Regions from separate parts of the Paenibacillus sp. FSL H7-0350 genome, predicted to be linked through region 2. Evidence: a T-box and tRNA genes for the amino acid it is inferred to sense, from the RefSeq annotation. Region 2 holds a T-box; the other holds one or more tRNA genes.
The links. The T-box of region 2 lies ahead of NYE24_RS04175 (alanine--tRNA ligase). A T-box ahead of a tRNA ligase gene usually reads a tRNA of that ligase, here a tRNA-Ala.
Positions count from the first base shown of each region.

Region 1: it has a tRNA-Ala gene. The T-box ahead of NYE24_RS04175 (alanine--tRNA ligase) is inferred to sense a tRNA for this amino acid. The anticodon was not compared.

Region 1 is NZ_CP151972.1:4,527,097-4,530,542, reverse strand. Features, by position in the region: rRNA gene NYE24_RS20815 (23S ribosomal RNA) at 1-2,029, opposite strand, end outside; tRNA gene NYE24_RS20810 (tRNA-Ala) at 2,205-2,280, opposite strand; tRNA gene NYE24_RS20805 (tRNA-Ile) at 2,310-2,386, opposite strand; rRNA gene rrf (5S ribosomal RNA) at 2,434-2,550, opposite strand; rRNA gene NYE24_RS20795 (16S ribosomal RNA) at 2,674-3,446, opposite strand, start outside.
Region 2 is NZ_CP151972.1:898,359-901,804, forward strand. Features, by position in the region: gene lpdA (dihydrolipoyl dehydrogenase) at 1-381, opposite strand, end outside; gene NYE24_RS04170 (TetR/AcrR family transcriptional regulator) at 546-1,127, shown strand; T-box leader at 1,181-1,424, shown strand; gene NYE24_RS04175 (alanine--tRNA ligase) at 1,494-3,365, shown strand.

The DNA of each region.
Region 1 (3,446 bases), 3.6 Mb from region 2:
AGCGCCCAAGTCGTTACGCCATTCGTGCGGGTCAGAATTTACCTGACAAGGAATTTCGCTACCTTAGGACCGTTATAGTTACGGCCGCCGTTTACTGGGGCTTCGGTTCACAGCTTCGGGTTTAACCCCTAACCACTCCCCTTAACCTTCCAGCACCGGGCAGGCGTCAGCCCGTATACTTCGCCTTACGGCTTCGCACAGACCTGTGTTTTTGCTAAACAGTCGCTTGGGCCTTTTCACTGCGGCCCCCTCGGGCTATTCACCCTACCGAGGCACCTCTTCTCCCGAAGTTACGAGGTCATTTTGCCGAGTTCCTTAACGAGAGTTCTTCCGCGCGCCTTAGAATTCTCTTCTCGCCTACCTGTGTCGGTTTGCGGTACGGGCACCTTCTCCTGACTAGAGGCTTTTCTTGGCAGTGTGAGATCATGACCTTCGCTACTATAATTTTCGCTCCCCATCACAGCCTGGCCTTAATAGTGTGCGGATTTGCCTACACACCAGCCTCACTGCTTAGACGGACATCCATCAGTCCGCGTCACTACCCTCCTGCGTCACCCCATCGCTCATAGCGGATTACGGTGGTACAGTAATTTCAAACTGTTGTCCTTCGACTACGCCTTTCGGCCTCGCCTTAGGTCCCGACTTACCCTGAGCGGACGAGCCTTCCTCAGGAAACCTTGGGCTTTCGGCGGATCAGATTCTCACTGATCTTTTCGTTACTCATACCGGCATTCTCACTTGTATGCTGTCCAGCGCTCCTTACGGTACACCTTCAACCCACATACAACGCTCCCCTACCCCAGATGCAAAGCATCTAGCCATAGCTTCGGTGGTGTGTTTAGCCCCGTTACATTTTCGGCGCAGAGTCACTCGACCAGTGAGCTATTACGCACTCTTTCAATGGTGGCTGCTTCTAAGCCAACATCCTGGTTGTCTGTGCAACTCCACATCCTTTCCCACTTAACACACACTTGGGGACCTTAGCTGATGGTCTGGGCTGTTTCCCTTTTGACAATGGATCTTAGCACTCACTGTCTGACTCCCGGCAAGAAGTTAATGGCATTCGGAGTTTGACTGAGCTTGGTAACCCTTGCGGGCCCCGCACCCAATCAGTGCTCTACCTCCACCACTCCATTCACCGAGGCTAGCCCTAAAGCTATTTCGGGGAGAACCAGCTATCTCCGAGTTCGATTGGAATTTCTCCGCTACCCCCACCTCATCCCCGCATTTTTCAACATGCGTGGGTTCGGGCCTCCAGTGCGTGTTACCGCACCTTCACCCTGGACAGGGGTAGATCACACGGTTTCGGGTCTACGTCCACATACTCAGTCGCCCTATTCAGACTCGCTTTCGCTGCGGCTCCGGCTTCTCACCTTAACCTTGCATGTTAAACGTAACTCGCCGGTTCATTCTACAAAAGGCACGCCATCACCCATAAAGAGGGCTCTGACTTTTTGTAAGCACACGGTTTCAGGTTCTATTTCACTCCCCTTCCGGGGTGCTTTTCACCTTTCCCTCACGGTACTGTTTCACTATCGGTCGCCAGGTAGTATTTAGCCTTAGCAGATGGTCCTGCTGGATTCATACGGGGTTTCACGTGCCCCGCACTACTCGGGATCCGTCTCGGAGAGAACACAGTTTAGGCTACAGGGCTTTTACCTCTATCGCGGGCCTTTCCAGACCTCTTCGCCTACCATATTCCTTTGTAACTCCATGTGAGACGTCCCACAACCCCAAGAGGCAAGCCTCTTGGTTTAGGCTGTTCCGCGTTCGCTCGCCGCTACTGACGGAATCACTATTGTTTTCTCTTCCTCAGGGTACTTAGATGTTTCAGTTCCCCTGGTCTGCCTCTGCGTATCCTATGTATTCAGATACGAGTAACTGCGAATTACCACAGCTGGGTTTCCCCATTCGGACACCCCCGGATCAAAGCTTGCTTACAGCTCCCCGAGGCAGTTTCGTTGTTCGCCACGTCCTTCGTCGGCTCCTGGCGCCTAGGCATCCTCCGTGTGCTCTTAGTAGCTTAACCAACGTTCCGGTGTTTTGCTTGTTTGCACAATCAAAAACCTTCACTTTGTAGCAACTAATAACTATTTCAACTTGCTTACACAAGTTTCAGCTAAAAGATGTTCTAAAACGCAAATTCGTTTCGGTATCCAGTTTTCAAGGATCAAGATGTTGCATATACTGTTGTAAAGAATAATTGGTGGAGCCAAGCGGGATCGAACCGCTGACCTCCTGCTTGCAAGGCAGGCGCTCTCCCAGCTGAGCTATGGCCCCAAATAGGTATTCAATTCAAGATTGTTATATGGTGGGCCTTGGTGGACTCGAACCACCGACCTCACCCTTATCAGAGGTGCGCTCTAACCAACTGAGCTAAAAGCCCATATAACAAAACATACAGTAGTGAAGCAATCAATGAATTGATTGTTCGCTTGGCGGCGTCCTACTCTCCCAGGACCCTTCGGTCCAAGTACCATCGGCGCTGGAGGGCTTAACGGTCGTGTTCGGGATGGGTACGTGTGGAACCCCTCCGCTATCGCCACCAAACGCATACGAAAGAGACTTGCTCTTTCAAAACTGAACACGAGTGAGTGTCCGAACCCTAAGGTTCTTTTTGGAAGCAAAGCTTCCGATTTGAATGTCTTCATTGCAGAAGACGATTCTCCATAGAAAGGAGGTGATCCAGCCGCACCTTCCGATACGGCTACCTTGTTACGACTTCACCCCAATCATCTACCCCACCTTCGGCGGCTGGCTCCCTTGCGGGTTACCCCACCGACTTCGGGTGTTGTAAACTCTCGTGGTGTGACGGGCGGTGTGTACAAGACCCGGGAACGTATTCACCGCGGCATGCTGATCCGCGATTACTAGCAATTCCGACTTCATGCAGGCGAGTTGCAGCCTGCAATCCGAACTGAGACCGGCTTTGCTGGGATTGGCTCCACCTCGCGGCTTCGCTTCCCGTTGTACCGGCCATTGTAGTACGTGTGTAGCCCAGGTCATAAGGGGCATGATGATTTGACGTCATCCCCACCTTCCTCCGGTTTGTCACCGGCAGTCACTCTAGAGTGCCCAGCTTAACCTGCTGGCAACTAAAGTCAAGGGTTGCGCTCGTTGCGGGACTTAACCCAACATCTCACGACACGAGCTGACGACAACCATGCACCACCTGTCTCAACTTTCCCCGAAGGGCACCTGATGCATCTCTGCTTCGTTAGTTGGATGTCAAGACCTGGTAAGGTTCTTCGCGTTGCTTCGAATTAAACCACATACTCCACTGCTTGTGCGGGTCCCCGTCAATTCCTTTGAGTTTCAGTCTTGCGACCGTACTCCCCAGGCGGAGTGCTTACTGTGTTAACTTCGGCACCAAGGGTATCGAAACCCCTAACACCTAGCACTCATCGTTTACGGCGTGGACTACCAGGGTATCTAATCCTGTTTGC
Region 2 (3,446 bases):
AATCTGTTCATTGTGATGAATTTCAACGGTATTCGCATCTATCAAGCTGGCTTCTCCTTCAATAAGAGTCACACCTGCCGATTTAAGCAAAAACCGAACCCCTCCAGACTGCTTATCCACCACAGCTTGCTTAAACAACTGAGCCTCCTGAAAAGAAGAAGCTTCGTCAACAGCATACCAGTGTCTGCGCAAATGAATACGCTCCGCTTCAGCAATCAGCGCTTTGGACGGAATACAGCCTACATGCGTACATACCCCTCCGATCTGGTGGCGTTCCACAAGGACTGTTGTCATGCCCAGTTGTGACGAACGTAATGCAGCCACATAACCGCCAGGCCCCGATCCAATAACCAGGGTATCTACAGCTTCTAATGAGTTCATGATGGGTACCTCCAAGTTATAATATGTTAATCATAATATATTATAGTCATCATATTTTAGAAGAGTCAACACTCCATTACCAATTGACATTAAATAATATGATAACTATAATATTTCAAAAGACATTCAATAGATACAGACTTATACAAAGGGGAGGGAGCAGGATGCCTTATCCGAAAGGGCACAAGCTCAAGGTTCGGAACCATATCATTACCAGCGCAGCCAAAGCATTTCGCACCCACGGCGTGCGGAATATCAGTCTTCCACATATTATGAAAGGTGCTGGACTGACGCACGGAGGATTTTACTCCCATTTTGAAAATAAAGATCAGCTTGTGATGGAGACCTGTCATTTCGCCATTAGTGACACCATTGAAATGCTGCAGAGAATTGCAGACCATAACAAAAACGAAAATCAGACGCCGATTGAGGCCGTCATTGATTTTTACTTAAGCCCCCTGCATCGGGATCAGACGGAAGCCGGTTGTATCTTACCTGCTTTATCGGGGGAGATCTCCCAGCTATCGGCAGATATCAGGCAAGCATACACACAAGAGCTGCAACGTTTCATCGCGTTTATTATAAATATGGCTGAGATCGATCCCTCTAATGGTTATGCATTGGTAAGCAGTATGGTGGGTACCGTTGCACTGGCACGGGCAGTTAGTGATGCGAAGCTCAGTGATGCTTTGTTACAGGCCAGTCGTATGCAGGCTAAGCAGATGGTAAACGCCGGCTCCAGGTAACTCATTAATTGACGAAGCAAGCGGATTGTGCTAGCATTGCTTTAACTTAAAACGAAAAGGCTATGATGAGAAATAGTAACTATTAAGGATCTCACAGAGAGAAGATGGTTGGTGCGAATCTTCATTGATCTAATAGTGAAGCAGTCTCGGAGCTGTGGACCGAACAGAGGAATCTTAGTAGGCTTCAACGGAGTTCCACCGTTATTCAGGAAACAGTATCGGAGAAATCCCGTACTGATAGAGCGCAGAGCAATCTGAAGTTAGGTGGTAACACGGACATAATCGTTCGCCCTAAGTTGACAAGAAACATGTCAGCTTAGGGCTTTTTTGTTTTAAGCATAAATAATATTGGATGGAGGTATTAGAATGACACCAGATGAGTTGAGACAATCGTATGTAGATTTTATGAAAGGAATTGGGGCTAGCCAAGTGCCTTCTGCCAGCTTGTTACCAGAAAATGATCCCTCAACGTTGTTTACAGGAAGTGGCATGCAACCTATGGTTCCCTATTTATTGGGAGAAAAGCATCCGACAGGTAATGAGATTGCTAATATTCAGAAGTGCTTAAGGACAGTGGATATTGAGGAAGTAGGGGATACGTCGCATCTGACATTTTTCGAAATGATCGGCCGGTGGGAGTTCAAAGCAAATGAACATAACTATAAGCAGAAGCAAATCGACGCTATTTGGCATTGGCAGATCATCGAATTAGGAATGGATCCAGGCAGGCTGTATATCAGCGCTTTCGCAGGAAGTGATGAATTGAACATACCGAAAGATACAGAAGCCATTGAGCTCTGGTCAGAAAAATTCAAATCCGTCGGGATAGACCCTATCATTGAAGATGATCCCTGGCAATACGGGGCATCTAGAGGCGGGAAAATATTCTTATACGATGAACAAGAAAACTGGTGGAGCCGGGCCGGAAGTCCGCTCCATATGCCGGTTGGTGAACCGGGTGGGCCTGATAGTGAAATGTTCTATGATCTTGAACCGGGCGGTGATTCACTGGACCATCCTGCTTCTGAAAGCGACAGATTCCTGGAAATTGGGAACAACGTATTTATGTGTTATACCAAAGGAGACACAGGATTTGTAAAAATGCAGAAGCCTAATCTGGATTATGGAGGCGGGTTAGAAAGGGTGGCAACAGCTCTTAATGGTGATAAGGATATTTATAATACGGCTTTCTTCCATAACCCCAAGAACAAATTGATGGAGCTAAGCGGTAAATCCTATACGGACGACTTAAAGTCCTTTAGAATCATACTGGATCATGTGAGAGCAGCTACTTTTCTCATTAATGACGGTGCGGAGCCAGCTAATAGTGATGCAGGATATATAACAAGAAGGCTATTAAGAAGGGCTATTCGTGCAGGTAAAAAAATAGGGATACAAGGAAGCTTTGTGGGGCAGTTGTCTGAAGTTTATATAGATGAAGCTACAGCTTATGAAGATTTAATCCGCAATAAAAGGAAAGTCATCGAAATCGTAAATAAGGAAGAGAATCTTTTCTATAGAACGTTACAGCAGGGAGAATTTGAAATACAGAAACATCTGAAGAATAAGGGTAACGTTACGGGTGCAGATGCCTTTTATTTTTACGAAACCTATGGATTTCCCTTGGAGTTGACGGAAGAGTACCTAACAGAAAGTGGATATAGCATGGAAGACAAGGCGTCTTATACTGAGGCGGCAAAAAAACATGCTGAAATGAGCAGAACTGCTTCTGCGGGTAAATTTAAAGGTGGCTTAGCTGAACATTCCACAGAAACAACCGCGCTGCACACGGTATCTCATTTGTTGCTTGCTGGTTTAAGGGAAGTGCTAGGTGATCATGTCCACCAACAAGGAAGTAATATTACTTCCGAACGATTACGGTTTGACTTCAACCATGATGACAAACTTACACCCGAGCAAATAGCTGAGGTGGAGAAGTATGTGAATGAGGCGATTTCCTCCAAAGCAGTTACCTCTATTTCGGAGCTGCCTAAGCTTGAAGCGAAAGAAAGTAATGTGGAAGGGAATTTTTGGGATAAATACCCAGATATCGTTAAGGTGTATACCATCCAAGATCATGAAGGGAAGGTGTGGAGCCGGGAAGTATGCGGAGGACCTCATGTAGAAGATACCACAAACTTAGGAACGTTCCGTATTACAAAAGAACAATCTTCTGCTGCGGGAGTCAGAAGGATTAAAGGAGTAATCAACAGTCATTTCCAGAACGCGGAACAATAGCTGAGGTTGTCAAAAACAAACTACAATCAAAGCCGCTAAATGTAGCGGCTTTTTTGGTGTCCACCTAGTTTGCACGATAAT